DNA from 2 places in the Pediococcus sp. M21F004 genome. Region 1 is predicted to be linked to the other one. Evidence: a T-box and tRNA genes for the amino acid it is inferred to sense, from the RefSeq annotation. Region 1 holds a T-box; the other holds one or more tRNA genes.
What was found. The T-box of region 1 lies ahead of leuS (leucine--tRNA ligase). A T-box ahead of a tRNA ligase gene usually reads a tRNA of that ligase, here a tRNA-Leu.
Positions count from the first base shown of each region.

Region 1 (12,443 bases):
CAGAAGCTCGAGTAGCCTGTGAAACGACCGTGACAACAGGATTAGTTGTTGTCGTTGGTGAAATTAGTACAACGGCTTATGTTGATATTCAAAAGACAGTTCGAAATACCATTAAAGAAATTGGTTATAAAGATGGTCAATACGGATTTGATGGAGACAACTGTGCCGTGATGATTGCTATCGATGAACAATCACCTGATATTGCTCAGGGGGTTGACGATTCTTTAGAAACTCGTGAAGGTGACGAGGATCCATTAGACAAGATTGGTGCTGGTGATCAGGGATTAATGTTTGGCTTTGCCATTGATGAAACACCTGAATTAATGCCATTACCAATTATGCTTAGTCATCATTTGATGCAAAAGACGGCTCAGGTTCGTAAATCTGGTGAATTACGTTACTTGCGTCCAGATGCTAAGGCTGAAGTGACTGTGGAGTATGATGACAACGAAAAACCAGTTCGGGTTGATACCGTTGTTTTGAGTACTCAGCATGATCCAAACGTATTGCTTGAAACAATTCGTGAAGATGTCATTGAACATATTATCAAACCAGTGATTCCTGCTGAGTTACTTGATGATAATACTAAGTATTTCATTAATCCAACTGGCCGCTTTGTTATTGGTGGACCACAAGGAGATGCCGGATTAACTGGTCGTAAGATTATTGTTGATACTTACGGTGGTTTTGCTCGTCATGGTGGCGGTGCTTTCTCCGGAAAAGACGCAACTAAAGTTGACCGTTCAGCTAGTTATGCGGCTCGTTACATTGCGAAAAACATTGTAGCTGCTGGATTGGCACACAAAGTTGAAGTTCAGATAGCTTATGCCATTGGTGTGGCTCAACCAGTATCAATTTCTGTAGATACTTTTGGAACAGGAACTGTTTCAGAGGAAAAGCTTGCTGCCGCAATTCGAAAAGTTTTCGATTTACGACCAGCAGGAATTATTAAAATGTTAGACTTGCAGCGACCAATTTACAAAAAGACCGCTGCTTATGGACATTTTGGTCGAACAGACGTTGATTTACCTTGGGAGCATACCGATAAGGTCGATGCTTTAAAAGAATTATTGAAGTAAGAATTTAAATGATCTCTTCCGCAATTCGCGTGGGAGAGGTTTTTTAGTTGGAGAGGGACTACATGACAACAAAAAAAACAAATGTTACTTTAGTTACCATTGCAATTTTTGTGGCCACATTTTTAACTGCCGTTGAAGGTACAATTGTATCAACGGCGATGCCTACAATTGTTGGCGATTTACATGGCGTTAACTTAATGAACTGGATCGTATCCATTTATTTATTAACGAATGCGGTAGCAACGCCCATTTATGGGAAGTTGGCTGATCTTTTTGGGCGAAAACGAATTTTTATTATTGGAATTATGATTTTTATTATTGGGTCAGTTTTAAGCGGAACTGCTAATTCGATGCCTACTTTGATTGGGTGGCGAGCCTTACAAGGAATTGGAGCCGGCTGTATTATGCCTGTTTCAAATACGATTATCGCTGACATTTATCCCTTCGAGAAACGTGCACGTGTGATGGGATTCAATGGGGCTGCTTGGGGAATTGCGGCAATTATCGCGCCATTATTGGGTGGTTTTATTGTTGATAAACTGACTTGGCACTGGGTATTTTTCATTAATGTGCCAATCGGACTTTTGACAGTGTTATTGATCGCTTTGTATTTACACGAGAAACCACATACGGCTGTCGGGAAAATTGATTATTTAGGAAGTCTTTGGCTGACATTGACGTTATTGAGTCTAATGTATGGTTTTCAGATCCTTGGTGAAGCCAACTTTGCTTGGACGTCCGTGATAGTTTGCTTTGTCATTACCTTGGTAGCACTCTACTTATTTATCAATCGTGAGAAACGAGCATCAGATCCGATTATTTCGTTAAAATTATTTAAGAACCGTACTTTTGTCACCCAAAACTTGGCTACGATGCTTGTTTCTGGTTTTTTGATCGGTTTTGAAGTTTATTTGCCGACTTGGACGCAAGGAATTCTTGGCCTACCAGCTTCCTTAGCAGGGTTCGCGGTGACACCAAGTTCGGTAATGTGGATTTTTGGTTCGTTTTTGGCAGGGAAGTTTATTCTTAAACTAACTCCAAAACAGACCTTGATGATTAGTTTGGTCTTCTTACTGATTGGTAGTGCGTGGCTGGCGTTACTTCCACAAACAACCCCATTTTGGTTGTTCTTCGTGATTGCCACCGTGTTAGGTACTGGGTTTGGGATTACCATTACATCGACCACGGTGACTTCACAACGGTTGGTGGCCGCAAAAGATATGGGAGTGGCAACTTCATTTAATACCTTGGCAAGAACGCTTGGTCAAACGCTAATGATGTCCATTTTTGGAATTATTATGAATGGAACTATGAATAAAGGGGTTGCCCATAGTTCAGATCTTAATATTGGCATGATGAACAAGTTAATTAATCCGCAGACGGCTTCATCATTACCAGCCAAACTGATTCCAGAATTACGGACGATTTTGTATCAAGCCTTGCACAATATTTATTTAGCAGGTGTGATCTTAATTATACTGGCCATTTTAATTAATAGTTTGGATTATCGGCATTCAAAAACAACTAACTAAAAAATCGATTTCTGCCTTTAAAAGCAGGAATCGATTTTTTTAGCGTTTTTGAATGGCAAATAAAATTGGCGGATCATTTTGTTGATTAATGAACTGATAGGTTAATACTTGAAAGTCTTTTTGAGGCAATTTTTTTAGGAACTCTTGTAGGGATTCAAGTTCTTCACGCCCACCTGGATGACCATAGTAACTAACGACAACGACTAAACCACCGACACTTAGCATTGATAAACATTGATTGATAGCCGCAATGGTCGTTTTGCCATGGGTTACCACTGATTTATCGCTTCCTGGGAGATAGCCGAGGTTAAAAATAGCTGCTGAAATTTCCGTATCTTCTGGGATATGGTTGTTAATATGTTCATGACCATCCTTGATCAAAGTCGTTTGGGGTAACAATCCAGTCAATAAAAGTTGGGTTTTCGTTTTCTCTAATCCGCTTGATTGAACATCAAATCCATAGACATGGCCAGATTTTCCTACACTGGCGGCTAAATAAACAGTATCGTTTCCATTTCCGACGGTGGCATCAATCACAGTATCTCCTGGGACAACCACTTGATCTAACAAAGTGTGACTATAACGTAATGCTGATTCTAAATTCATTTTTGAACAAGCTCCTTTTTACTTGGTAAAACTAAATAGGCAGTTAATAAGACAATGGTGGTTCCCAAAAGAAAGCCACCAAGTACGTCACTAGGGTAGTGGACGTTTAAGTAAATACGTGAAATTCCAATTAGGATAATAAAAATAAAGGCAATTAGATAAATGAGCCAGCGCTGCCAACTTTTTTTAACCAGCACAGCTGCAATGATAATGATAGTTCCTAAAAGGACTGTAATACCAGTAGAATGGCCACTTGGAAAACTATAGCCCCCAATGGAAATCAGTTTATGAAGGGGACGAGGTCTTTTAATAATTAGTTTGATGGCTTGATTTCCAGAAGTTGCGAGTAAAAGAGCAAGTGCGGTAAAGCTCAGTAATCTAGAATGTTTTTTGTAAAGTAGCCAAGCAACCAAGACTAAAATAAAACCAATGTGCGGTAATGGATTACCTAGAGTTGTTAAGAATAGAAAAAAACTAGTTTTGTTTGCTGTGCGATTTGTTTGAATAAAGCTGGCGATAATTTGATCAAATTGTTTAACCAAATTAGTCTGTAAGTAAACTGAGGCCATCAGACCAATAAAAAGAATAGCAGTGATTAAACCAAAAATGAGCCATAAATGATGCTGTTTAGTGGATGACATAAAATTCTCCTTCTTAACTTTCCTAATGCGCTTCTAGTATATCAGATTTCTATCGGCATCTTGCTTTTTTGTGGTTAGTTTGATAGGATTAATCCATTAATATTAGTTGAAAAGAAATAGTAAGTACAGAACCCTTTTCCAGAAACTATACGGTTAATGTGAGTATGGATTGGAACTGTGCTGAACTCATCTTTTTGGTGATTAATAGTGAAGATAAAGTAGCTGTTAACGTGAATTCGCGTTAAGAATTTGAGAGTTCGACTGACTTATTCAATCGTAAATATAGGTGGTACCGCGGAAACTTCCGTCCTATAAGATATTTTTTGATATCTTATAGGACTTTTTTTATTTTAGAAAGGGTGGAACAAATTGGCATATAATCACGATATAATTGAGCGCAAATGGCAGCATTACTGGCGCGAAAACAAAACATTCAAAACAGTTGAGGATTCAAGCAAGCCTAAATACTATGTTTTGGATATGTTCCCTTATCCTTCTGGTCAGGGTTTACATGTTGGGCATCCTGAAGGTTACACAGCAACTGATATCATGGCTCGTTTCAAACGGATGCAAGGCTACAAAGTTCTTCATCCAATGGGTTGGGATGCATTCGGATTACCAGCTGAACAATACGCATTGAAAACTGGCCATAATCCCCGTGAATTTACTAATCAAAATATTAAAAATTTTAAACGTCAAATTCGCTCACTTGGTTTTTCATATGATTGGGATCGTGAAATTAACACAACCGACCCTAAGTACTACAAGTGGACTCAGTGGATTTTTGAACAATTATATAAAAAGGGATTAGCTTACGAAAAAGAAACCCTAGTTAACTGGGCTCCTGATATGATGGGAGGCACAGTTGTTGCCAATGAAGAAGTTATTAATGGCAAAACAGAACGTGGTGGATATCCGGTTTATCGGGTTCCAATGAAGCAGTGGATGCTTAAGATTACGGCATATGCAGATCGGCTGTTGGATGACTTAGATTTAATTGATTGGCCTGAAAGCATTAAAGAAATGCAACGTAACTGGATCGGTCGTTCAACAGGTGCTAGCGTCAACTTTAAAGTTGAAGGTACAGATGATGAAATTGAAGTCTATACAACCCGTCCTGACACGCTGTTTGGCGCAAGTTACATGGTTATCGCACCAGAACACTCATTGGTCAAAAAGATCACGACAGACGCTCAAAAAGCAGCTGTGGAAGCCTATGAGAAGAAGATTGAAACTAAATCTGATTTGGAGCGGACCGATTTAAACAAAGACAAGACCGGTGTATTCACTGGAGCTTACGGAATTAATCCAGTTAATGGCGAAAAATTACCAATTTGGATTGCCGATTATGTGTTGGCTTCATACGGAACTGGTGCAATTATGGCTGTTCCGGCGCATGATCAACGTGATTGGGAGTTTGCCAAGAAGTTTGATTTGCCAATAAAACCAGTTATTGAAGGCGGCGATGTAGAGGATGCTCCTTACACTGGGGATGGTGTGCACATTAACTCTGAGTTCTTAAATGGCTTGGATAAGGCGACGGCGATTGATAAAATGTTGGCCTGGCTTGAAGATAAGGGTGCTGGGCATAAGAAAGTTAATTACCGTTTACGGGACTGGATTTTCTCACGCCAACGTTACTGGGGTGAACCAATTCCCGTCATTCACTGGGAAGATGGGGAAACAACTTTAGTCCCAGAAGACGAATTGCCACTAAAATTACCAGCAACAAAAGATCTTCAAACTTCTGGATCATACGAAAGTCCGCTTGCTAACCTGACAGATTGGGTTAATGTTGTAGATAAAAATGGTCGTAAGGGCCGGCGTGAAACAAACACAATGCCACAATGGGCGGGGAGTTCATGGTATTTCTTGAGATATATTGATCCACATAATGAAGATCGAATTGCTGATATGGATCTTTTGAAGGAATGGTTACCCGTTGATCTATATATCGGTGGTGCAGAGCATGCGGTCTTACATTTACTTTATGCCCGATTCTGGCACAAAGTTTTGTATGATATCGGAGTTGTTCCAACTAAGGAACCTTTCCAGAGGTTGGTTAACCAAGGCATGATCTTGGGTGATAATCACGAAAAAATGTCTAAGTCTAAAGGCAACGTTATTAATCCAGATGATATTGTGGATCAGTACGGCGCAGATACCTTGCGGCTTTACGAAATGTTCATGGGACCTTTGACTGAATCGGTGGCATGGAGTGAAGATGGCATTCATGGTAGTGAAAAATGGATTGAACGTGTTTGGCGTTTGATGATTGATGAAAATAATCATCCTCGTGATCGCGTGACAACATTTAATGATGGCAAACTTGATAAAGTTTATAATCAGACTGTGAAGAAAGTCACGGAAGATTTTGAACATTTACATTACAACACGGCCATTTCCCAAATGATGGTATTTGTGAACGAAGCGTATAAGGTAGATGCCTTACCTTTAGCCTACATGGAAGGCTTTGTAAAAATGATTTCACCAATTATGCCGCATGTTGCAGAAGAATTATGGCAATTATTAGGTCATAATGAAACCATTACGTATGCTGCTTGGCCAACTTTTGATCCGAAAAAATTGGAAGAATCAACAGTTCAAATCGTTCTTCAAGTGAACGGTAAAGTTCGTTCTCACATGAAGGTTGCTAAAGACACAAGCAAAGATGAACTCGAGAAATTGGCTTTGGCCGATGCAGGTATGCAAGAATGGTTAGATGGCAAAACGATCCGAAAGGTGATTGCCATTCCAAATAAGATTGTGAATATCGTTGTTTAATTCAACTAAATAAACAGATCCAAAAGGCGCCCAGAGCTTATTTCTGGACGCCTTTTTGTTAGACTTGAAAGTAATTCTAGATATGATACGCTAGAACTTAGTATTTTGAAATTATTCAATTGAAAATAGAGGCTTTAAAAAATATGACTATTGATAGTATAGTGGGCAACATCGTTTCAGAAATTAATATGCGGTTGCATCCTCGCACAGATGGAATTAAGTACCAGTTTGAGAGATGCACATTTCCTGTTACATTTACGCGGGATGGCTATAAAGAGGCTGACGGTTGTGCCATTTTTTTAGTAGAAACAGATGGCAGCTATACAGTGACTAAGTTTGAGTCGCGGTACATGGATGTTGAAGATCCCTTGCGGAAAGTCTATCACGGAGCCTATTTTGAATGCGATGAGGAACCGACAGCCATGGACGAGCTCATTGAAGACGTGGCAGCCGGGGTTTCAAAAAATTAATTATGGATACAAAAAAGAACGCCAGACCACTATAAATGGTCTGGCGTTCAGCACTATCTCAACTCCAACTAGTATACCGCAAAGTTTTGAATTTAGCAAAGGCCGTTTTCGTTTTTTTAACGATCCTCGCTCATTTCTTTATATTTTCTTACGAAATAAATTAAAATTTGAATTGCCTTCAAGGCATGATAAAATAGTTAAGATTGAGTAATTGAAAGCAGGTCAACAAATTATGTCTGAAGAACCTCAAAATAACCAACAAACAACTAGCGCGGGATTTCAACCGTTGCGAAACACTAATAAAGAATCTAGTTCAAAAGATAAAATGATCGAGGGATCAGCCTGGATGACGGCGGGAAGTATTTTTTCTCGGATTCTGGGGGCAATCTACATAATTCCCTGGGTGATTTGGTTTGGTAGTATGAGTGATAACGCGAATGCGTTGTTTGCTAAGGGATATAATATTTATAGTTTTTTCCTAATTGCTGCGATTGCGGGGATTCCCTCTGCAATCGCCAAACAAGTTGCGCATTATAATACAATCAATGAGTTTGCGGTAGGACAACGACTGTATAAACGCGGGTTGTTACTATCCGGAGCCACTGGGATCATTTGCGCGTTAATTCTGTACTTTGGTGCACCGGTGCTTTCGAGTGGGGATGTGAATGTGATTCCTATTCTGCATTCGTTAGCCTGGGCAGTTTTGGTTATTCCCACAATGAGTTTAACCCGGGGCTTTTTCCAGGGGTATCAGGAAATGGCACCGTCTGCGATTTCGCAGTTTGTCGAACAGCTAGCCCGGGTAGTGTATATGTTAGTTACTGCGTTTCTAATTATGAAAGTGCAGCATGGTAATTGGGTCAGCGCAGTTTCGCAGTCTACGTTTGCAGCGTTTATTGGTGCCATTGGGGGAATGTTAGTGCTTGTTTTCTATTATTTGCGCCATCGCAGTCGTTTGCGAGAGTTAGCCCAAAATAGTAAACAAGAGTTAGCGATTCCAACAAAACAACTCTATAAAGAAATTATTGCACAAGCAACACCATTTATTATTATTGGCTCGGCAATCACCATTTTTCAACTGATTGATCAGTATTCATTCTTTAGTATTATGAACCACGTCTTCAACTATTCGACCTCACTTGTGAATACCCTTTACGCTGATTTTGCGTTTAACTCGAATAAATTAGTGATGATTGTTGTTTCTTTGGGCTCGGCAATGGCCATTACAGCTGTTCCAATGCTTTCAGAGGCAAAAACGCGTGGGGATAAACGGGAAATTAATAGCCAGATTACGGATGCTTTGTTACTATTTGCATTCTTTATGATTCCCGCAGCTTTAGGGATGGCAGCTGTAGCCCAACCGCTAAATACATTATTTTATCACTATGATGTAGTTGGGACCTCCATTTTGGAGGTTTCTGCCTACGTTTCCGTCATTCTAGGGCTCTTTACCGTTATCTCGGCAATTATGCAGGGGGTTTCCGAAAACGTGCGGGCAGTCGCTTATTTTGCGATTGGCGTGGTTGTGAAGCTTGTCCTTCAGTATCCGCTGGTCGCTTACTTAGGAGCGATGGGGCCAATCCTTTCGACAGGAATCGGATTTTGTGTGGTTAGTTGGCTGATCTTACGCCATTTAAATCAAGAATACGGAATTGGTTTTAAACGAATGAGTAAACCAATTTCTGGGATCCTCGGGTTTAGTTTATTGACATTTATTGTTGCTTTTGCAGTCGTTCGGCTGGCTTATTTGTTCTTGGATCCGTACAGCAAGATGATAGCAGTAGTCGTTTGTGTTTTAGCAGCTTGCCTAGGCGGTTTTGTCTATTTATACGCGACATTAAAGACAAGGTTGGCAGATTTCATGCTGGGATCCAGAGTGGAACAAATTCGACGATTATTGAGAATTCATTAAGGGGTGAATTATGCGAGTTGATAAGTTTTTACATCAAATGAACGTGGGCACACGAAACCAGATTACCCAGCTGATTAAAAAAGGGAAAGTGACCTTAAATACCCAACGTGTCCGTAATGGGAAAACTCAATTAGATCCTGCCCAAGACTTAGTTAAACTGGGTGAACAGGAAATTAAGTATCAGGTTCACTATTATTATTTACTAAATAAGCCACTAGGTGTGATTTCGGCTTCGACTGATACTCACCAAAAAACAGTCATGGATATATTCAATAAATCAGATTATCGGCCGGATTTGTTTCCGGTCGGGCGCCTAGATAAAGATACGGAAGGACTATTGCTGATTACCAATGATGGCGACCTTGCACATAAATTATTGTCACCAACTCATCATATTAAAAAAACTTATGAAGCAACGGTAACCGGCAAATTAGATGATGCAGTAATCGAGAAGTTTGCTAAGGGAATTGAACTAAAAGACGGGACCCAACTTTATCCGGCTCGCCTTGAAATTTTGGATTATAACAGGATGGAAGATACAACAACTATTCATGTTGAAATTCAAGAGGGCAAGTATCATCAGGTACGCAGAATGTTTGGTGCAGTAGGGCAAAAGGTTGTCAATCTACAGCGAATTCAGATGGGGACCCTTTCTATTGACGAAGGGTTACTACCCGGAAATTATCGTGAACTAACTCAAACAGAAGTTGACGATTTACTAAAATTAACCGAATAAAATTAAATTAAAAGACTCCTTAGTGAATTTGAGAATTCGCTAGGAAGCCTTTTTTGCTGATTAGTCATTTTGGTTAGAAAACTGCGCCATCGTTTGAGGAATCTGTTTGATAAGTTGGTGGGGTAAAACAACATACTGAGTTTTACCAACTTGATCGGCAATGAAGCTGTGAAGATAAACAGCACTTAAAATACTCTTAGTTTCATTGTCAGAAAACTGAGTTACAAAAGCGCCAACCATGCCGGCCAGAGTGTCACCCATTCCACCAGTTGCCATTTCTGGGCCACCAATTAGGAGCTGATAGGTTTCATGATTCGTATAAACTTCTGTGTGATGCTTTTTTAGGATTACCGTGGCATTTAGCTTTTGTTGAGCCGCATGATTATTTGCTTCTGATTGTTCCTTAATGGGAATACCAGATAGTCGTTGCCATTCCATTTCATGCGGGGTAAAGATAATATGAGCCTGAGGTAGCACTAAATGATGGGTAGCAATTAAATCAATGGCCGAGCCATCAATTATCAGTTTTTGATTGGCTTGAATGTTTTGAAAAACAAATTGTAAAATTTCTAAAGAAGATGGCGTTTCACCGAGACCCGAACCAATCACGACACCATCCACTTTTTTTAGTATGGTCTGAATCGTTTGCTTATCAGTGAAATCAATCACCATGGTTTCAGGTAGTCGGGCGTGAAGGCTCGTAAAATTATGGGGGTCAGTTGCAGTCGTAACCAAACCACAACCTGAGTAAACGGCGGCACTACTCCCTAAAATAACTGCTCCCCCAAATTGGGCATTACCGCCAATGATTAATAATTTTCCAAACGAACCTTTATGGGTCTGTGTTGCCCGTTTTTTAATCGTTTCTTTTACTAACGTTTGTGTGATCGTCTGCATGGCATTATGCCTCCTTAGGGTTAGTATAACGAAAATAAGGCGATAATAAAAACAAGAAGAGCCTTTTACTATAAGATTTCGTAAACGCTTGCTATAATAAAGTTAAATAATCAGGAAGCGAGATGAGTCACATGCAAGATCAACAATATAAAAATATTTTGGTTGGGATTGACGGTTCAGAAACTTCAATGAGGGCTTTAGATAAGGCAATCGATGCAGCTAAACGAAATCAAGCAAAACTGTATATTGCTCAAGTTTTAAAACCACGGCAATCTTCAATAGGGCAGTCGTCATTAGGTTTTGGCGTTGTTGAAACTGATGTTGACGAAAATAATCGATTGAAAGAGCAACAGGAAACCATTGACGGAATTGTCGCGCGCGTTCAAGGCGAAGGTGTTGAACAAGTGACTGGCATTGTAAAAATTGGTAGTCCACACGAAGAATTGGCCAAAACGATTCAAAGGGAGAACCAAATTGATTTAATTTACATTGGGGCAACTGGCGCAAATCGGGTTGCACAAATGTTTTTGGGATCAAATTCGGCCTATATTTTGGAACACTCTTTGGCAGACGTCATGGTAGTTAGATAAAAATTTACAAATAAATTCAGAAAATTAATGGTGGATCGGTCATTTAAATAAGAAAACGACTGGTCCGCTATTAGTTTACGCAAAAAAGAAAGCTGGTCTTATTAAACTAACCAAAAGAGAGGGGGAAAGCCGAGATTATCTCGGTTATTCAAATATGAAATTACTAATTGTACTGGAAAATGTAAAAATGGATGGTGTGAAACGGGCCGCAACGGTTGTAGGTAACGCACTCACCGAATATGTGGATGTGACTTACTACTCGTTAGAAGATGTGGCACCTTATTATGAACTGGATGCTGAATTAGTAATTGCAAAACGCCCAGCACCGGGACATATTCTAAATTATTTTGGTGAGAAGCCTTATGAAAGATACCAACCCCAAATTGAGGACTTATGTAATTATATTCAGGCTGAAAAATTTCAAACCGTTATTTTACCAGCAGGATTAACAACAAGTTTTGCTCCGTTAATTAAGGCCCAAATTCCTGAAATTCATGTCATTGCGTGGATGCATAATAATTATAAAACTTATCTAACGCAGTATTATCAGTTAATGAAATCTGAATTTATTCAGGGATTAAAAGCAGCGGATGTTGTGGTAGTGCTAACTGAATCTGATTATTTGAATTATCGCCAATTTAATAAAAACACAGTCAAAATTTATAATCCTCTCACAATCGTGGCTGAAGAACGAGCTGACTTAAAAGCCCACACCATTGCGTTTACGGCTCGTATTTCCATTCAACACAAAGGAATTGATTTTTTACTGGAGGCCGCCCAATATTTACCAGATGATTGGAAAATTGCCATGGCAGGAGAGGGTCCCGAATCGGAAATGAAGATCTTCAAACAATTGATCGCTCAATTTGATGTGGCAGATAAAATCATTTACCGTGGAGCGCTTAAAGACGAAGCCTTACAGGCCCATTATGAGACTGCCTCTATTTTTGTATCTACTTCGCGATGGGAAGGGATGCCCTTAGTCATTGGTGAAGCTATGGGATTTGGGTTGCCAATTGTTGCGATGGAAAATACAGGTTCAAAAGAATTCTTAGGAAAAAATGAATATGGAGTTTTAACTAAAGCAAAGGATGTTCCAGATTTTGTTGAATCCTTAAATAAGCTGATAATAAGCGAACCACTCAGACAGCTTTATGCTAAGAAGTCATGTGAACGGATTCGAAGCTCTTTTATGG
Region 1 covers NZ_CP177314.1:605,400-617,842, reverse strand. The annotation lists gene metK (methionine adenosyltransferase) at 1-1,079, shown strand, start outside; gene ACLHK8_RS03185 (MDR family MFS transporter) at 1,142-2,611, shown strand; gene ACLHK8_RS03180 (tRNA (mnm(5)s(2)U34)-methyltransferase) at 2,651-3,217, opposite strand; gene ACLHK8_RS03175 (phosphatase PAP2 family protein) at 3,214-3,858, opposite strand; T-box leader at 3,956-4,173, shown strand; gene leuS (leucine--tRNA ligase) at 4,228-6,642, shown strand; gene ACLHK8_RS03165 (hypothetical protein) at 6,786-7,112, shown strand; gene ACLHK8_RS03160 (putative polysaccharide biosynthesis protein) at 7,345-9,024, shown strand; gene ACLHK8_RS03155 (pseudouridine synthase) at 9,035-9,760, shown strand; gene ACLHK8_RS03150 (NAD(P)H-hydrate dehydratase) at 9,821-10,657, opposite strand; gene ACLHK8_RS03145 (universal stress protein) at 10,789-11,247, shown strand; gene ACLHK8_RS03140 (glycosyltransferase) at 11,402-12,443, shown strand, end outside.

Region 2 (21,006 bases), 890 kb from region 1:
ATTAAAAGCTTAAAGGTTCAGCCAGAAATTGATCCGGAGGTCGAAATTCGTCGCAGCATCGATTTCTTGAAGGCTTACCTAAAGAAAAATACATTTATTAAAAGTTTGGTGTTAGGCATTTCTGGTGGCCAGGATTCAACTCTCGCCGGCAAACTAGCTCAAATGGCAATCACAGAAATGCGTGCTGAAACTGGTAATGATAGTTATCAGTTTATCGCGGTTCGGTTACCATATGGCGTCCAAGCGGATGAGTCTGATGCTATGGAAGCTATCGAATTTATGCAAGCTGATCAGGTGAAACGAGTCGATATTAAAGACGCTGCAGATGCCATGGTAACTGCGCTTGAAGCTAACGATCTAACCATTACTGATTTTAATAAAGGTAATATTAAAGCTCGCCAACGAATGATCGCTCAGTATGGGGTTGCCGGCGCAAACAACGGGATTGTGATTGGTACCGATCACGCCGCCGAAGCCATTACAGGTTTTTATACTAAGTTTGGTGATGGTGGGGCTGATGTGACGCCAATCTGGCGATTAGATAAACGGCAAGGCAAATCACTTTTAGCGGCTTTGGAAGCTCCTAAACATCTTTATGAAAAAGTGCCAACGGCTGATTTGGAAGATGATCGACCAGCCTTACCTGATGAAGTAGCTTTGGGCGTGACTTACAATGATATTGATAACTATCTCGAAGGTCATGATATTGATGAGAAAGCAGCTGAAAAGATCGAAAATTGGTATCAAAAGACCGCTCATAAACGTCATTTACCATATACGGTCTATGATCAGTTTTAAATAATTTTAAGACTAATGTAATTATGAGAGATAATCTCTTGCTATTACCTGTGCTTATAGTTATAATAAATTTACAACAAATCATGAGGGAGTAACTAGCAGTTATTTCTGCGGCAACGTCATCAGCAAGAATAAATCTGGTGTTGCCTGAAAAAGTGAGACTCGTGGATGTTCACATTTTAGTGTGGGCATGCACGGGTCTTTTTTTAAAGATTCGGGTATGCCGAAAATATAAGGAGGAAACATATGAAGGACACAAAGCGTAATTTTTATAATCAGCAAACTGAGGGCGTTTTAAAAACGTTAAATAGTTCTCAAGAGGGTTTAAGTGATGCTCAAGTTTCAAAAAGCTTGGAAGAGCACGGGAAAAACCAACTAGAGGCCAAGAAAAACACGAATTTGCTGCAAAAATTTATTGCGCAGTTTAAAGATTTAATGATTATCGTCTTACTTGCCGCGGCGCTGGTTTCGGTGTTCGTAGGTGAAGGTGTAGATGCCATTATTATTTTGCTGGTGGTTGTGCTAAATGCGATCTTTGGTGTTTTTCAAGAAGCCAAGGCTGAGCAAGCCATTGATGCCTTAAAAGAATTATCCGCTCCCCAAGCACATGTGAAGCGCAACGGTAAAGTGGTGACCATCAAAAGCGAAGATGTCGTACCGGGCGATATTGTCCTTTTAGAAGCTGGCGACATTATTCCTGCAGATTTACGTTTACTCGAATCAGCGGGTTTAAAGATGGAAGAATCAGCTTTAACTGGTGAATCTGTGCCAGTTGAAAAAAAGACTGCCGTTTTAACTGATGAAAAATTGCCAATTGGGGATCAACTCAATATGGCGTTTATGAATAGTAACGTGACATACGGCCGTGGTAGTGGGGTTGTCGTGGCAACAGGGATGCAAACCCAGGTTGGCCAAATTGCAAACATGATTAATAACGCCGAAGAAAACACCACACCTCTGCAGGAGAATTTAAATCAATTAAGTAAAGTTCTTACTGGTTTAATTTTAGTCATTGCCGTGATTGTGTTTATTGTCGGAATGGTCCGTGGGGAAGAGACCTTAATTAATATGTTGTTGACCGCTATTTCTTTGGCAGTTGCGGCAATTCCAGAAGGGTTACCTGCGATTGTGACAATCACCTTAGCGTTAGGAACACAGCGCATGGCAAAAAGACATGCCATCATTCGAAAACTGCCAGCAGTTGAAACCTTGGGTGGCACTGAAATTATTGCTTCTGATAAAACAGGAACATTAACCCAAAACAAAATGACCGTTGAAAAAGTTTTTGTAAATAATGAATTGCATGATGCTCATGATTTACAGATTAAGGATTATCCTTATAATCATTTGTTTGAGTTGATGGTATTAAATAATGATACAAAACAAACTGACGATGGTTTAATTGGTGATCCAACAGAAACAGCTTTGATTCAGTTTAATTTGGATAAAGAAGAAGATGTGGACCAATTAGTTCAATCTGAAGAACGTGTGGCGGAAGTGCCATTTGATTCAGAACGAAAATTAATGTCTACCTATAATAAGCTAGCAGATGGCCGTTATTTACAAACGGTCAAAGGAGCTCCTGATGAATTACTACAACGAGCGACTTTGTTTGAATCTGGCGAAGAAATCAAGCCAATGGACGACAAAGAACGAAAGCTGGTTTTGGATACTAATCATGAACTTGCAACCCAAGCCATTCGAGTTCTAGGGTTTGCTTATCAAATTGTCGACGAAATTCCTGAAACTTTGAAATCTGAAGTGGTTGAACAAGAACTAATTTTTGCTGGTTTGATCGGGATGATTGATCCCGAGCGACCAGAAGTGGCACAAGCGGTTGAAGAAGCAAAACAAGCCGGAATTCGTCCTTTGATGATCACTGGAGATCACCGCGATACGGCCTCGGCCATTGCCAAACGTCTGGGAATTATCGAAGAAGGTCAAGAAGATGCTGTGATTTCTGGATCAGATTTAGACGCGATGGATGATGAAACTTTTGCGAAAAAGGTAAAACAATATTCCGTCTATGCCCGAGTTGCGCCTGAACATAAAGTGCGCATTGTGAACGCTTGGCAGAAACAAGGTAAAGTTGTGGCGATGACTGGTGATGGTGTGAATGATGCGCCATCCTTGAAACAAGCTGATATCGGAATTGCAATGGGAATTACCGGGACTGAAGTTTCCAAGGGTGCCAGTGATATGATCCTCGCTGATGATAACTTTTCAACCATCGTTATTGCTGTTGAAGAAGGCCGTAAAGTTTTTGCCAATATTCAAAAAGCGGTCCAGTACTTGCTGTCAGCTAACCTTGGAGAAGTTTTGACGCTGTTCGTGATGACCATGATGGGTTGGCAAATCTTGGCACCTGTGCATATCTTGTGGATTAACTTGGTCACAGATACTTTCCCAGCAATTGCGTTAGGATTAGAGCCTTCTGAAAAAAATGTCATGAAACAAAAACCGCGCGGCCGTCAGAGTAATTTCTTGTCCGGTGGGGTTGCCACAAACGTCATCTATCAAGGACTTTTGGAAGGTATTATTACCTTAGCTGTGTACGGAATTGCTATTTGGTTCCCAGTTCACGCTTCTGAAGCACAGGCACATGCGGATGCCTTAACCATGGCATTTGCAACCTTAGGATTAATTCAACTTTTCCATGCGTTTAACTCAAAATCGATTCATGGATCAATTTTCAGTGCGACAACCTTAAAAAATAAATTCTTTAACTGGTCAATTGTGTTATCGTTTATACTATTAGCAGCTACAATTGTTGTGCCAGGATTAAATGATATTTTCCACGTAAGTCATTTAGATGTTCACCAGTGGGCAATCGTTGGTGGTGCGTCCGTATCAATTATAGTGATTGTTGAAATTGTCAAATGGTTTCAACGTCGTTTTGCTAAATAAGATTGGAGAGAAATAGCGTGCGAAAAGTAAATCCACAAGGATATGTGAACCTGATTGGAAAAGTTATGGATTCAACAGAAGAAATGGGCGGTCAAGTTGATCCTTATTTCCAAAATTTAAAGAAAACCCAGGCTTTAAAAGGAATTGATTCATTGGGCGAACGAGACCTACATGAAATTGTGAGCAATTTTAAGGAAGCTGTCGATCTGTATCAAAAAAATGCACAAACCTTAAAAAATGCCAAACCACCTGTTCAAGTTTTAGGGCGTCACAAGCAATTCGTTTCTGCTTATCAAACGTATGCAGATGATTGCGCAAAAATGTTAGAAAGCATTGATGAAGAAAATCGCAGTTTGGATTCGGCTGCGTTTGCTCAATCCGAACAAGATCAGGATAAAGATACAGATGCTGTTTCAAAGAGTTTTGAGCGGATCATGAATTTAATGGTTGGTTAGGGTACAATTTAAAAAAAATCGATTAAGAGATTTAAAAACGGCTTGCCGTTTTTGAATCTCTTTTTGGTTGTGGTTTTGCTGGTTCTCTTCAAAAACAATTGGGCTGGAACGCTGCGGACACAGCTTTAAGCCACAAAGCGTCTTAAAGGCTGGTCTTTTTGTAAGTGCTAAAGCACCAACAAAAATTTCGCGGCTGAGCCCATTGTTTTTGAAGAGAATCAGCCTAAAATCAGTGGAGACTTTTTATGTTTTGATTGACTTGTTTTCGTTCCCTTGCGTACTTCATGATATACTTGAACCTGTATGTATTTAACGTTGATGGAGAATTTAAAGTTTTAGTTTGGAGTGGAAATTTTTTGGAAGATAGAATTGTAAAGATCATTGAAAAACAACTAACAGATATCCGTCCCAAGCAAATTCATGCTGCCTTGGGATTACTTGATGAAGGGGACACGGTTCCTTTTATTGCGCGTTACCGTAAGGAGCGGACCGGCAGCTTAGATGAGGTTCAGATTCGTGAAATTCAAAGCAGTTATAACCGCGCAGAAACTTTGGAAAAACGACGCGATGATGTTTTAAAGCTAATCGCTGAACAAGATAAATTAACCACTACTTTGGAAAAACAGATTAAGGCCGCTGACAAGATTCAGACGGTTGAAGATCTTTACTTACCTTACAAACAAAAACGACGAACCAAGGCGACAATCGCCAAAGAGCAAGGACTAGAACCCTTTGCTTTTTGGCTATTAACCTTCCCACAAACTGACTTAAAACAAAAAGCCAGTGAATTTATTAACGCCGATCAAGAAGTAGAAACGGAAGACGATGTATTTGCTGGGGCCCATGAAATCTTAGCTGAGGCTTTTGGTGATAGCGCCGGATTTCGGGATTGGATTCGAAACTATACACGTAAAAATGGTCGTTTTAGTTCACAAGTAAAATCTAAAGGAAAAGAAAAAGACGAGCAAGGTGTTTATCAACTTTATTATGATTTTGATGAATCGCTTGAAAACATGGTGTCTCATCGAGTTTTGGCGATTAACCGTGGTGAAAAAGAGGGCGTTTTGAAGGCTCAAATCAAAGTGGACGAAGCTGCGATTATGCGATATCTTCATTTTCGTATTATTGGTAGTCATGAAGGGCCTGCAACAACTTATTTGCAGGCAGCTTACGAAGACGCCTACAAGCGGTTTATGGGACCCGCAATCGAGCGTGAGTTGCGAAATGAGCTAAGTGAAGAGGCCAATACCCAGGCAATCAATGTCTTTGGCGAAAATTTGTATCACTTGTTGATGCAAGCACCGATTAAAGGAAAAGTTGTGCTGGGATTTGATCCCGCTTATCGAACAGGTTGTAAATTAGCAATTATGGATCCCAATGGTAAATTCTTGGCTAAAAAGGTGATTTATCCACATAAACCAGCTTCCGCAACCAAACGGCAGGCGGCTGCAGGCGAGTTTAAAAAATTCTTGGAAGACTACCAAGTTGAGATGATCGCCATTGGTAATGGAACCGCTAGTCGGGAGTCAGAGGAATTTGTGGCAGATATCTTAAAAGAAATGCCCCGTAAAATTTATTATGTGATTGTTAATGAGGCTGGTGCTTCGGTTTATTCTGCTAGTAAAGCGGCTCGCGATGCTTTTCCGGAGTTACATGTTGAAGAACGAAGTGCCATTAGTATTGGCCGTCGGTTACAAGATCCACTTGCTGAACTAATCAAAATTGATCCAAAAGCGGTCGGGGTTGGTCAGTATCAACACGATGTGCCTCAAAAAGAATTAACCAATCAATTGGATACGGTCATCGAAACAGCCGTTAACCAAGTGGGAGTTAATTTAAACACAGCCAGTCCACAACTGTTAGAACATATTTCTGGTTTGACCAAAACGACAGCTCAAAATATCGTGACATGGCGGGATGAAAACGGGAGTTATGAAGCCCGAAATCAGTTGAAGAAAGTTCCTCGTTTAGGACCGAAAGCTTATGAACAATCGGTTGGTTTTTTACGGATTGTGCAAGGGAAAAATGGTTTGGACAATACGGATATTCATCCCGAAAGTTATAAAGTCGCTAAAAAGTTACTAGGGATGGTTGGATTGAAATTAGACCAGATCGGTACCGATGAAGCAGTCCAAGCCTTGAATCGTTTAAACGTATCCGAGACTGCCCAAGAATTAGAAGTGGGCCCAGAAACTTTAGAAGATATTATCGCTGGTTTGAAAAAGCCAGGCCGTGATTTGCGAGACGGCATGCCAGCACCATTACTGCGAAGTGACGTCTTAACTTTACAAGATTTGAAAGTTAACATGAAACTCCAAGGAACGGTGCGCAACGTTGTTGATTTTGGAGCGTTTGTGGATATCGGTGTGAAACAAGATGGTCTTGTTCATGTGTCAAAATTGACGAAGAAATTCATTAAGAATCCAGGTGAAGTTGTTTCGGTTGGAGATGTTGTGACTGTTTGGGTGGAGAGTGTTGATTTAGATCGCCACCGAATCCAACTCACAATGCTTGATCCAAACGAATAAGCAGTGCGATGACAGATACTGAATTGCAACAATTGGTGGAAAAAATTTCATTGTCAGATTTTCATCGCCAATTTAAACATCATGCTTTTTTTAATCAGCGATTAAGGACAACCGGGGGACGCTATCAATTACAGACACATGATATTGATATCAATCCCAAAATGTTATCCGAACATGATTTGTCTACACTCGTGGGAATTATAAGACACGAATTGTGTCATTATCATCTTCACCTGACCCATCATGGGTATCAACACCGGAATTCAGATTTTAGACAGTTATTGGCACAGGTGCATGGGTCTCGGTTTGCGCCAGCAGTGCAGGCCAGCTCACGGAGTAGGATGCAACTAGTGTATCGTTGCCAACAGTGTGGGCTGCAATATCATCGGAAACGGCATATTGATTTAAAAAAATATCGATGTGGTAAATGTGGCGGTCAATTGCGGCTAATTCAAACCTTACGCAAGTGATTTCGAGAAAAAAGGTTGTAACTATTACCGATATTTGCTAAGATAGTTTAGGTAATAGTTTTGTTGCACCCATGGCGGAATTGGCAGACGCGCAAGATTAAGGATCTTGTCGGGAGTTCTCCCGGTGGAAGTTCGAATCTTCTTGGGTGCATAAAATAAAGTTCATGAGTTCTCATTTTTGAGAATCCATGGACTTTTTTGTTTAATCAGATGATACACAATGGGCGTTTAGATAATGTATTCAATAACCAAGCCTGCTTTAAAAGCCAAAGCATCAAGGATGGCGAGCTACTAAGGATTAAATTCTGTATTAATTAACCCGGTGTGCTAAAATGATACTGTATTATTAAGTGTATCAAAAATGAACGCACAAAACTGAGGAACAACTAATATGAAGAGAAAAGATCGGATTTACCAATATATTGTCGAAAAAACAACTCCGGATGAAACAAATCAGTTAACCGGTGCAGAAACTTTTACTACAGAACAAGTGGCTGATGAGTTAGATTTGATCCGCTCCAATGTCAGCAAAGAATTGAATCAACTGGTCCGTGAAGAAAAACTAACTAAATTGGCGGGACGACCAGTTCGTTATTGTCGTCGCGGCGCAGCTCAAGAGCCCGAAAAAGAAGTAATTACATCACCACTTTCGGCAGGCAAACGCCGTATTCATAGTGGCTTAGAGCACACTGAAAAACCAAAAAAATCAGCAGGTATCAGTGATGTTTTTGAGCACATGATTGGGAATAGCTCTAGTATGCGTAATCAGATTGAACAGGCCAAGGCTGCAATTTTGTATCCACCACGTGGCTTGAATACCCTCGTGATTGGCCCGACCGGATCTGGTAAAACATACTTTGCTAATGCCATGTTTCAGTTTGCTCAAAATCGGGATTTAATAAAAAAAGACGATCAACTAATTACCTTTAATTGTGCGGATTATTCGCATAATCCAGAGCTGTTAATGTCACATTTGTTTGGGTACGTAAAGGGTGCTTTCACGGGTGCAGACGAAGAGAAAGATGGGCTGATTCAAGAGGCTGATAACGGGATGCTATTTTTGGATGAAGTGCATCGGTTACCTCCCGAAGGCCAAGAAATGATCTTTTATTTCATGGACCACGGCACCTACAGCAAATTGGGTGAGACTTCTAAGATTCACCATGCTAATGTGCGTTTAGTTTGTGCAACAACGGAAGATCCAGAAAGTTCTCTATTAAAAACTTTCGTTCGCCGAATTCCGATTACCATCCAATTACCTGCATTTAATAAACGGAGTGCAAAAGAACGAGTTGAATTGTTAAAGGTGCTGTTAAGCCTTGAAGCCAATCGGACTCACAAGCAAATTACGCTAACAGAAGATGTTGTCCAGTCGCTTTTAGGTAGTGTGACTTACGGAAACGTTGGTCAGTTGAAATCAAACATCCAACTGGTTTGCGCACGTGGTTTTTTAAATAGCATTGAAAACGAAAACGAAATTGTGATTACAGTGGATGACTTGCCACCGAATATTAAGGATGGGTTAGTTCATCTTGCGGCTAATCGTCGTGATTCAGGCGAAATTTCTAAGTTATTAGAGCCTTACATGACCATTCAGCCGGATTCTGATACCCACGTGTTAACGAACCGAAATGATAGTTATGAATTGCCATATAATCTGTATGAAATTATTGGTGATAAGGCGACTTTGCTTCGTCAGCAAGGATTAGACCAAGAGCATATCAATCATTTCATTACGACTGATATTAATCTTCATTTAAAAACTTTTTCGCCAGATGAAGATGATACACGCGGTGAGTCAAAACTTGCAGAAATTGTGAATCAAGATATCATTGATTTCACCAAGGAAACGCAAGTTAAAATCGAAAAAATCTTAGACTATAATTTTCGCGATAATTTCTTGTATGCTATGAGTTTGCATATTAGTTCCTTCATTAAAAGAATTCAGTCTGGGAAACCAATGCGAACAATGAGTCGTGATTTGATTGCCATGGTGGAAGAGTATCCTGACGAGATGAAGGTGGCACAAAAAATTAAGGCCCAGTTGGAAAATCGTTATAATGTGCCGATTCCTGAATCTGAAAGCTATTATTTAGCAATCTTGCTTGTTTCACTAAAAGTGGCACCAACCTCTGGGAAAGTTGGTATTGTGGTGGCCGCACATGGAAGCAGCACGGCGACATCCATGGTTCAGGTTGTGTCTCAATTACTATCTGATAACACCATTCAATCGTTTGATATGCCTCTAGACATGAATCCTAAAACGGCTTATAAGGATATTGTGGAGTGTGTTAATCGTGCTGATGAAGGTAATGGCGTTTTACTACTTGTTGATATGGGATCGTTAAGTACTTTTGGCACCAAGATTACGGAAGAAACGCATATCCCGGTTAAGACCATTGATATGGTCACAACGGCGATGGTCTTGGAGGCAGCTCGAAAGGCTTCCTTTATTGAAACGGATTTAGCAGCTATTTATTCAGAGCTCCGCGAATTCCGTGGCTATTCTCGTGTGAATGCCAGTACGAAAAAAGAAGAATTGCCGAATAGTTCAAAGGAAACAAATTCAACGTCAGTCCGTCCAAAGGCAATTGTGGCAATTTGTTCAACAGGTGAAGGAACGGCCAAGAAAATTCAATCGATGTTGGACCAATTATTAGTGGAAAACTTAATTGAAGATATTAAGGTAATTCCAATATCTTTAGTTAATATGGATGAACATATCCACAGCCTCCAAACGGAGTATCAAATTATTGCGACAACTGGTGTTACGCATCCTGGCATTCAAGTGCCATTCATGCCCCTACAAAATCTTTTGGAAGGTGGCGGCGAACGGTTCCTTGATAAAGTGTTAGAGCGCGATTCCCTTAGTTCTTTTGATAGCCATCAGGATATGAAACTAACCAAAGAAGTTTGTGCACAATACTTGGATGAATTTTATACTTTTATTAATCCACATAAAATTACCGATGTTTTATGGCAGTACATTGATCAACTTCAGGCTGATACAAATAAAAAATTCAGCGAACCGTTCAAAATTAATCTCATCATGCATATCGCAGGAGCCATCGAACGCTCGTTGACGAATGGTGAAATATCGGCCAGCGATGCAGAATTAAAAGAGATGGTCAATTCTAAGTGGTATTCAGCAGTGAAGGCAGTGGATGATATGTATCTTCACCGAATTAGAATTGAATTACCACCAGAAGAAGTTTATTACATTGTGAAACTCCTTGAAAGCTGGCAAGTTAAAGATGAAACGGTCAGTTTAACTAACTAAATACACAAAATTGATTCACAAATAACACACAAAGCTGATACACAACACTGTATCAGCTTTGTGTGTTATTTTAAAACGCTTTAAAGTAGGCGTTTTCATTTAGTGTACTTTGGCACGGTTTTTGCTTATATATAAGTGAGTGCAAAAAAGATGGTCTTGTACTTGTAAGGATCAAATTTCGTTACAGGCGATTGAGAAATTATTTGTTTATTTTTATTTACTGTAACAATCATAATAGGAGGTATAGAAATGGTAGGGATTATCATTGCTAGTCATGGTGAATTCGCTAACGGAATCTTGCAATCCGGATCAATGATCTTTGGAGATCAAGAAGACGTAAAAGCTGTTACATTAAAGCCCAGCGAAGGACCTGACGACATTAAAGGAAAATTGGAAGCAGCTGTTGCTACTTTCAAGAACCAAGATGAGGTGTTGTTCTTAGTTGATCTTTGGGGCGGAACACCATTTAATCAAGTTAATAACTTGTTTGAAGCTCACAAAGACAAATGGGCGATTGTTGCCGGTTTGAACTTACCAATGTTGATTGAGGCATATTCTTCAAGAATGTCTATGGATAGTGCACGTGATATCGCGGCTCATATCCAAGAGACTGCCATTGAAGGTGTTAAGGTTCGACCAGAGGAATTACAGGTCAAAGAAGCATCTGCAAAACCTGCAAATACAGGGGCTGCTGCTGGTAAGCCTGGAAAGCTTGAATATGTTTTGGCGCGAATTGATTCACGTTTACTACATGGACAAGTTGCAACTGGTTGGTCAAAAGCTACTAATCCAACTCGAATTATTGTTGTTTCTGACAGTGTTGCCAAAGATGAGTTACGGACAACCATGATCAAACAGGCTGCTCCTTCAGGTGTGAAGGCACATGTTGTGCCAATCGATCAGATGATCAAGTTATCTAAGGATGACAAGCATTTCGGTGGTCAACGAGCATTATTGCTTTTTGAAACACCACAAGATGCCCTTAGAGCCGTTGAAGGTGGCGTTCCACTGAAGACTATCAACGTAGGTTCTATGTCACATTCAGTTGGTAAAGTTCAACCTAACAAGGTTTTAGCTTTTGATCAAAAAGATATTGATACATTTGCTAAATTGAAGGCTGATGGAATTACATTCGATGTTCGTAAAGTCCCAACCGACTCAAAAGACAATATGGATGAAATTCTTAAAAAAGCAGAGACTCAGTTACAAAAACAAGAATAATTTAAAATAAAGAAAACGGAGGATTAATCGTTATGAATTTAAACGCTATTCAGATGATTTTAGTCGTTCTCATTGCGTTCTTAGCTGGTATGGAAGGTATCTTGGATCAATTCCAATTTCACCAACCAGTTATCTCATGTACGTTGATCGGCTTAGTTACTGGAAATTTGATGCCATGCTTAATTTTAGGTGGTACGTTACAAATGATCGCTTTAGGCTGGGCTAACGTTGGAGCTGCTGTTGCACCCGATGCTGCTTTAGCTGGTGTTGCTTCTGCAATTATTTTAGTTTTAGGTGGCCAAGGTAGAGCAGGAGTTGCTTCTGCGATTGCCATTGCTGTACCTTTAGCTGTTGCTGGATTGTTACTTACAATTCTTGTTCGGACAATTTCAACTATGATTGTTCATATTATGGATAGAGCTGCTGAAGAAGGTAGTTTTGCTAAGTTAGACATGTGGCAATGGATTGATATCTGTTTACAAGGTATCCGTATTGCTATCCCTGCAGCATTAATCTTAGCTGTTGGTGCTACTCCTGTTCGTGCATTATTGAACGCAATGCCTTCATGGTTAACCGGTGGTCTTTCCATTGGTGGTGGTATGGTTGTTGCCGTTGGATATGCAATGGTTATCAACATGATGGCAACTGCTGAAGTATGGCCATTCTTTGCCATTGGTTTTGTAATGGCAACAATTCCATCATTAACTTTGATTGGTTTAGGTGCAATTGGTGTTTCATTCGCCTTAATTTACTTGAACTTATCAAGTAACAGTGGCAGTGGATCAAGTAATGATACGGGAGCCAATAATTCTGGTGACCCACTCGGCGATGTCATAGACAACTATTAATGAAGGGAGCGAACAAAAAATGGCAGATACAAAATTGAAATTAACAAAAAGAGATCGTGTTTCCGTTTGGTGGCGTTCAACTTTCCTTCAAGGTTCTTGGAACTATGAACGTATGCAAAATGGTGGTTGGGCTTATTCTTTAGTCCCAGCTCTTAAAAGATTATATAAAACAAAAGAAGATCGTGCAGAAGCTCTGAAACGGCATTTAGTGTTCTTTAACACTCATCCTTACTTAGCTTCTCCAATTCTCGGGGTTACAATGGCACTTGAAGAAGATCGTGCTAATGGTGCACCAATTGATGATGTAGCTATTCAAGGTGTTAAAGTTGGTATGATGGGTCCTTTGGCTGGTGTTGGTGATCCAGTGTTCTGGTTTACTGTTCGTCCAATTTTAGGTGCTTTGGGTGCTTCATTAGCCATGAGTGGTAATATCATGGGACCAATCATCTTCTTTATTGCTTGGAATATTATTCGAATGGCATTTACTTGGTATACACAAGAATTTGGTTATAAAGCCGGTTCTGCAATTTCAAAAGATATGTCTGGCGGTTTACTACAAAAAGTTACTAAAGGTGCTTCAATTCTAGGTATGTTTATCTTAGGAGCCTTAATTAACCGTTGGGTTGTTGTTAAGTTCACCCCAGTTGTTTCAAAAGTTGAACAAGCTAAGGGTGCCTTCATTGATTGGGCTCATCTTCCAAAGGGTGCTGCTGGGATCAAAGAAGCTTTGACACAACAGGCTGCTGGTTTATCTTTGGATAAATATAAAGTGACAACTTTACAAGATAACTTGGATCAATTGATTCCAGGTTTAGCAGGATTACTTCTTACATTATTCTGTATGTGGTTACTTAAGAAGGGTGTTTCACCAATCGTTATTATCTTTGGTTTATTCTTCGTTGGTATCATCTTACATGTCTTACACGTTATGTAATAAGTATAGAATTAGTCTGGGATTTAGTTCCCGGGCTTTTTTTATTAATTAGGTAGATTAATAAGATGGTGACTAACTTTGCCCAAATGATAAAGTCGCCGTATAATGGCAGTAATAACAAGAGAATGGAGTTGAGCAAATGGTTGAATCTATCAATACAAAAGTTGATCTAGTGATGAAGGGAACTTCATATATCGGACTAGGCAGTTATGGACAAATTATGATTGGTGATAAAGGGTTTGAATTTTATAGTGCCCGAAATGTTAAGGATTATGTTCAGATTCCTTGGACTGAAGTTAGCTATGTGGTGGCTTCGGTTATTTTTAAAGGTAAATGGATTCCTCGTTTTGCTATCAAGACAAAATCAAACGGGACCTATTCTTTTGCCGCTCGGGATGCCAAAAAAACTTTACGAGCAATTCGAGTCTATGTTGAGCCTAAAAACATGGTACGTTCTTTAACGTTCTTTCAAGTTATCACACGGGGTTCAAGTAATATCTTTAAGAAGATTAAGAACAAAGTTGGGGGACACAGGCAGACTAAGTCAAAATAGCTAAAGGAAAGTAATAGTCAATGAATGAAACAAAGAACACAAAAATTGATTTAAAAGTTTCTGCGGATTTATTTGTGGGGGCTAATCAACGTGGAAAAATTGTGATTGGTGATAAAGGATTTGAATTTATTAACAACCAAAAAAATCGAAACTTTGTTTTTATACCCTGGAATGAAATTAGCCATGTTGTGGCATCGCGGGGCATTCGAAAGGGTAAGATTGTGCGTTTCTCTGTTCAAACTAATCGAAATATTGGGTATGTATTCACAACCAAGGATCCTAAAAAGGTTTTAAAGGCTATGCGAAGCTACCTAGATGCCAAACAATTAGTCTATGAAAAAGATATGTTCGATCGGCTTCGTCATAGTTTTACAGATCTTCTAAAAAAGTAATAACTTAGCTTCAAAGGAGGAGTAACAGTAATGATTGCATACGTTGTAGCGAGCCACGGAGATTTTGCTAAGAGTATTGTGAAGTCATCTTGGGAAATATTTGGTAAGCAAGAAAAGGTTGTGCCAGTAACCTTGGAACCTGATGAAGATCCCAAGAAATTATTGAATGACTATCAAGTTGCTTTGAGTAGTTTTGATCCAAGCGATCAGGTTATATTTTTAGTTGATTTGTTTGGCGGTACGCCATTTAATGTGGCCGGTCAAATTGTGGCAAAACACGCGAATCAAATGGGCCTGATTACTGGTTTAAATTTAGCAATGTTAAGTGAGGCTTACGTGGTGCGTGAGCAATCATTGAGTGATGCAATTTCTCGTCTAGAAGAAAGTGCCAAATCTGGTGTTCGCCATTTGCAATTGCCAGAAGATGAGGGAGACGAGTAGTTTTGACAATGAAGATTTGTTTGGCAAGGGTTGATAGTCGTTTACTTCATGGTCAAATTGCAACCGGATGGGCTAAAAGTGTTAAACCGAATCGAATATTAGTGGTGTCAGACAGTGTGGCCAATGATGAATTGCGAAAGATGCTGATTGTTCAAGCCGCACCGCTTGGGGTCAATACCAACGTTTTAACAATTGATAAAATGCTTCGAATTTATGCAGATGATCGTTTCGATGCCTTCAAGGTCCTTTTGTTAACCGAAACCGTGCAAGATATGTTGAGACTTGTGCATGGTGGGATGGATTTCAAAGAGCTAGGAATTGATATTGGCAGTCTGGCTTTTTCTGAAGGAATGACGATGCTCAACGATTCAATTGCGGTTGGACCAGAAGAAATTAGCACGATTCGTTCTTTACATGATGCGGGGTTACAGGTGTTTGCACAAAAGATTCCAAATGATGGTAAAAAAGACATGATCACGATGTTAGCAAAAAATAAGTTATAAAACTTAATATAGAACTAAAGAATAGAATGATTTAGTTGGCGAACGCTGACCAAATTAAGTCCATACTTTAGTTCTATTTTTTATACTAGAAAAAGGAATATTTCAACAAAAAGAGTTAAAGTTTTGATTAGAAATAAGGTTAAATTACCCAATCACAGAAAAAATTGTTAAAATAAAGAAAACAGTTGTAAGCGAGGAACGGAAAATGACGGTAAACATCAAAATTGCGGCTACGGGTCACTATGTACCGGAGCGCATTGTCGATAATTTTGAGTTAAGTAAAATCATGGATACAAATGATGACTGGATCCAATCACATACCGGGATCAAGACACGTCATTTTGCGATGAATGATGAAAACACCTCAGATTTATGTGCGGAAGTTGGCAAACAACTTTTAACTAAGAGTGGTGTCCAAGCTGATGAAATTGACCTAATCTTAGTCTCTACTATCACCCCAGACAGCTTAACGCCCGCGACGGCCTGCATTGTGCAAGATAAACTAGGTGCTAAAAATGCCTTTGCCATGGATATTTCCGCTGCGTGTGCGGGGTTTGTATTTGGTTTGAGTACTGCAGAGAAGTTTTTACGGTCTGGACGGTATCATAAAGCTTTAGTCATTAGTGGCGAAACTAATTCTAAGATGATGGATTTTAAGGATCGAACCTCCGCTGTGTTTTTTGGAGACGGGGCTGGTGGCGCCTTACTAGAAACAACAGATGATGCGCGTGAAGAATTTTTTATTGATGAGAAATTGCAATCAATGGGGAGCGCGAATCAAACGATTCATAGTGGTAGAATTCAGCCGATTCAAACAATCTCGGCAGACAATTATCCAAAAACAGATGCATTTTATCAGGATGGCCGATCAGTTTTTGCTTTTGCTACAGAAACGGTTCCTACACAAATGAAGCAAATTTTAGAAAATAACCAATTAAATGCGCAAACTATTGATACGGTTATTTGTCATCAAGCTAATCTGCGGATTATTGAAAAAATTAGTGAGACACTGATGATTCCGATTGAAAAGTTTCCGGTAAATGTCACGCATTATGGGAATACCTCATCAGCTGGAATTCCGATGGCGCTAGACGAACTGGCAAGGGTTAAAGGCCAGCCTAAAAAAGTGTTGTTAACTGGTTTTGGTGCTGGTTTAGACTATGCTAGTATGCTAATTAACTTCTAGGAGGTTACTTAATTTGAATTTAGAAGATATCAATAAATTATTAGATAAACTAGATCAAATGAACTTCAGTGAAGTAGAGATCGAAATCGACCAAACTAAAATTCATGTAAAAAAAGTAATGAATGAAACTTCTTCAGAGCCAACGCCTAACCATACAAGCCAAGAAGCGAAATCTGCTAATTTGGTAATCAGCAGCCCGATGGTAGGCGTTGTTCATTTGGAAAAACAATTAAAAGTTGGGCAGAAAGTTGCAGCAGGCGACGTGGTTGCTCAGATTGAAAGCATGAAATTGTTTAATGATGTAACTAGTCCTCAATCAGGCGTGATTAGTGAACTCCATGTAAAAAATGGAGATCCAGTTGAGTATCATCAATCCTTAATCACGTTAAAAGGTACTCAAAATGTTTAGGAAAGTTTTAATTGCTAACCGGGGCGAAATTGCCGTACGGATTATTAGCGCTTGTCAGAAACTAGGAATTGCGACGGTTGCCGTGTATTCAGAGGCTGATCGAGAAGCGTTATTTGTGCAACAAGCGGATGAAGCTGTCTGTATTGGTCCAGCAAATGCGATGGATTCTTACCTTAATCGAGAGGCAATTTTAATGGCTGGCGTTAATACCAATGCTGATGCAGTGCATCCTGGCTATGGATTTTTGTCTGAAGATGACTTGTTTGCCAAAATGTGTGCGGAATGTGGGATAACCTGGATTGGTCCACAACCTGCTTTGATTCATGATTTTTCTGATAAAACCAATTCGCGCACACTTGCTGAGAAATGTGGATTACCGATTATTCCGGGCTCAGGAATGATCACAAGTGAGCCCCAACTGTATGCCAAGGCCAATGCGCTAGGGTATCCAGTTTTATTGAAGGCCAGTCATGGCGGCGGCGGCAAAGGCATCCGGCTTGTTCACTCTGCAAAAGAACTTTTTGATAAGTATCAGCTTGTCAAAGAGGAGGCAGGGGCGTCTTTTTTGGACGGGGCTATTTATTTGGAGCGCGCGTTTGAAGATGCTCGGCACATTGAAGTGCAAGTGCTGGGGATGCCCGATCAATTACTGATTTTAGGTGATCGTGACTGTAGCTTGCAGAAAAATCGGCAAAAAATTATTGAAGAGAGTAATGCGCAAATTTTAACGAAAGCGGAACGAACCATCTTGTATAAGCTGGTGCACCAATTGTTGGATAAATCCCATTACCAAAGCTTGGGAACCGTTGAGTTTTTATTTGTGCACCACCAATTTTATTTTTTAGAAATGAATACACGTTTGCAAGTGGAACATGGCGTTACAGAGGAAACGAGTGGGATTGACATTGTGCAGGCCCAAATTCAGGTGGCGGCAGGTAAAAAGCTATCCATTCAGCAAGTCGAGTTTACAGGACATGCAATTGAATGCCGCTTAAATTCTGAAAATGAGGCGTCTCATCATCAGTTTGAGACAGGCCAGCTTACGCAATTTAAGCTGCCATCAGGAGTGCGTGTGGATACAGGCCTCCAAAAAGGTGATGTGATTACGCCATTTTATGATCGGCTGTTGGCAAAGATAATCGTATCTGGTAAAACGCGTGAGGCAGCAATTGAAAAAATGAAGACTGCTTTAAAACAAGTTGAAGTTACAGGAGTTGGCACTAATTTAAAGCAATTAAAGCAATTAATTAACAGTAGTCAATTTGCCGAGAATCACTATCACATTCATTCTGTAGGGAAACTAATGGAGGAACAATCACATGAGTCATATGCCTGAAAAGAATAGTTGGCAAGCTTGCCGGCATTGTGGAGAACATGTGCACGAACTTCAGTGGTATCCAAATTATCGATGCCCCTTTTGTGGTTACTTGCAGCGATTGACTAGTGTCCAGCGGTTAAAAATTACAATTGATCCTGATAGCTGGCAAGCGTTTGAAAACGTTGAAGTTAGTACTAATTTTTTAGATTTCCCCGGTTACTCGGAGAAATTAAAAAAAGCCCGAGCTACCAGTGGCACAGAAGAAGCAATTAAAGCGGGCACTGCTAAGATTGGTGGTTTTTCAACGGTTCTGGCTGTGATGGATAGCCATTTCATGCTGGGAACCTTAAACACTACGGTGGGAGCTGTAATTAAACAGGCAATGGCTGAGGCGGTTACGCGGCATTTACCACTGATTTTTTTCATTACTTCAGGTGGGGCCCGGATGCAAGAAGGAATTTTTTCATTGTTGCAGATGAACACGATCTTGAATCAGTGGACAAAATTGGCAGATAGTAAAAATCTGGTTGTGAATATCTTGACGGATCCGACCATGGGTGGCGCCTCGGCTAGTTTTGGATTTGAAGCAGATTATGTTTTGGCTGAAGATCACGCTCAAATTGGGTTTGCTGGAAAAGGCGTGATTGCCCAAACAACCCACGAGCAACTTTCTGATACGTTTCAAACGGCTGAAGATTTACTGGTTCATGGGTTAGTTGATCAAGTTGTCCAGCGAGAAAATATGCGCAATCAACTAATTAATTTGTTGCGACTTCATTCTGGAGGTAACCATGAGTGAGAAAACTTTAGAAGAAAGAATTAAGTTAGTGCGTTCGCCTAAACGATTAACCTCCCAACAACTTATCAGTCAGTTAGTGACACACTTTTTTGAGGTTCATGGTGATCGGCAACTAGGAGATGATCCAGCGGTGACGGCCGGCGTCGGATTATTTCATCATCATCCAGTTACGATTATTGGGATCAATCGGGGAACTAATATTCAACAACGACGCGAATTCAATGGTGGGGCAGTCCGTGTAACTGGCTATCGCAAAGCCTTACGAGTAATTGAAGCTGCCGAAAAGTTTGATCGGCCAGTTATTAGTTTCATTAATATGCCTGGGGCAGACGCCAGTGTCTTTTCTGAACAGCATGGGCAAAGTGAAGCGATTGCTGATTTGATCTTAAAAATGGGGCAGTTAAAGGTCGTTAATGTGGCACTATTTTTAGGTGAGGGACATAGCGGTGGTGCTTTAGCATTTAGCAATGCGAATGCTATTTTGATGTTAGAAAATGCGCTATTTTCAGTGGCTTCCCCAGAGGCGGTTCAGGCTATTTTAAAAAACCACGATGACACCCGTGAGGCTAGCGAATTTTTACCAATGATGGCTCAACAACTTAAAAAAATTGGACTGGTGGATGATATAATCGATGAAACGCCAACCAACGCACTGGTTCAACGAATTGATGATGAATTGGTAGCCACCTTACAATCTTTTGAAGGTTTAAATGCGGACCAACTAAAAAAACAGCGGCAAACTAAATTTGAACATGTGCTAAAACTGAATTAAATGTAAAGAAAAAGGATTTGGAATTTTTCCAAATCCTTTTTCTATTAATAAGGCGCCGTTTGCGTAGTGACATCTGAACTAGATGCATACGTCGATGAGTCGTAATTATAAGTGGTAGCGGCACTGCTACTTGTTGTTTGATCAGTAGATGAGCTAGTTGTGCTGGAGCTTTCTTCGCTTTCTTTAAGCGTGGTTGTCGCAGCTAAGCCCAGTTCTTTACGGATTTTATTTGACACGCGGCGGCGTTCTGACATTGAGGCTACTTGATAGGATAACCCGTCAATCATTTCGCTTTCGCCTTTCAAAGTAGTTGATTTTATATGATGGGAAGCATTCTTATAACTAAAACGAAGTGCCAACATATCATTGAACGTTAGGTTGGTCTTCATATTTTTCTTTACAGAATTTAAAATAGTTTGGAACCTAGTTACTGAAGAAATGGAAAGAGCTTTTTTAACAATTGCTAAAATTACTTGGCGTTGGCGTTTTTGTCTACCATAGTCGCCATCGGGATCATCGTAGCGCATGCGTGAGTATGAGAGAGCCTCTTTACCAGTCAAATGGGTTTTGACGCCTTTTTTAACATTAGCTGAGCCATACTTAAAAGTTAATGGTGGAGTGACATCGACGCCACCAACAGATTTTACGAGATCTTCTAAACCGCCCATGTTCATCACGACATAAAAATCAACAGGAACATCGAGGAGGTTTTGGACAGTTTTTATGGACTGTGTGGCGCCTCCAATTGCGTAGGCGGAGTTTATTTTTTCTGTTGTCCCTTTGATAGTCACCTCTGTATCGCGCGGAATACTAGTCATGTAAGTGGTTTTCTTTTGAGCATTTAGGGATGCAACGATCATCGTGTCACTCAAACCAGTTGTTTTTCGGCCTAATGCACCAGTGTCCGTACCTAAAATTAAAATATTTAAAGGTTTTTTATTCTTAATAACTTTGGCCACATTCCGGGCGGTAGGCGTTTTTGCCTTTTGATAAGATTGGTTAATTGTTTTTTGGGCACTCAGGTACATGGTGTAAGCTTTGATACCACCACCGATTAATAAAAGTAATACAACGATGGCTGCCCCCCACCAAATTTTTTTGGATGATTTTTTTGTGCTTTTCATGTGTTTTTCTTTTTTCTCGCTCACTAACGTAGTCCTCTTTTCAGTTAATTTCGATTGTAATAATGTGT
Region 2 covers NZ_CP177314.1:1,798,081-1,819,086, forward strand. The annotation lists gene nadE (ammonia-dependent NAD(+) synthetase) at 1-798, shown strand, start outside; gene ACLHK8_RS08950 (cation-translocating P-type ATPase) at 1,045-3,705, shown strand; gene ACLHK8_RS08955 (hypothetical protein) at 3,723-4,160, shown strand; gene ACLHK8_RS08960 (Tex family protein) at 4,517-6,688, shown strand; gene ACLHK8_RS08965 (SprT family protein) at 6,697-7,158, shown strand; tRNA gene ACLHK8_RS08970 (tRNA-Leu) at 7,224-7,309, shown strand; gene ACLHK8_RS08975 (sigma-54-dependent transcriptional regulator) at 7,550-10,438, shown strand; gene ACLHK8_RS08980 (mannose/fructose/sorbose PTS transporter subunit IIA) at 10,688-11,659, shown strand; gene ACLHK8_RS08985 (PTS mannose/fructose/sorbose transporter subunit IIC) at 11,692-12,507, shown strand; gene ACLHK8_RS08990 (PTS system mannose/fructose/sorbose family transporter subunit IID) at 12,527-13,441, shown strand; gene ACLHK8_RS08995 (DUF956 family protein) at 13,581-13,994, shown strand; gene ACLHK8_RS09000 (DUF956 family protein) at 14,015-14,386, shown strand; gene ACLHK8_RS09005 (PTS sugar transporter subunit IIA) at 14,417-14,827, shown strand; gene ACLHK8_RS09010 (PTS system mannose/fructose/N-acetylgalactosamine-transporter subunit IIB) at 14,830-15,330, shown strand; gene ACLHK8_RS09015 (beta-ketoacyl-ACP synthase III) at 15,536-16,516, shown strand; gene ACLHK8_RS09020 (acetyl-CoA carboxylase biotin carboxyl carrier protein) at 16,530-16,925, shown strand; gene ACLHK8_RS09025 (acetyl-CoA carboxylase biotin carboxylase subunit) at 16,918-18,261, shown strand; gene ACLHK8_RS09030 (acetyl-CoA carboxylase carboxyltransferase subunit beta) at 18,245-19,042, shown strand; gene accA (carboxyltransferase subunit alpha) at 19,035-19,814, shown strand; gene ACLHK8_RS09040 (LCP family protein) at 19,859-20,962, opposite strand.
Region 2: it encodes a tRNA-Leu, which carries the amino acid that the T-box ahead of leuS (leucine--tRNA ligase) is inferred to sense. The anticodon was not compared.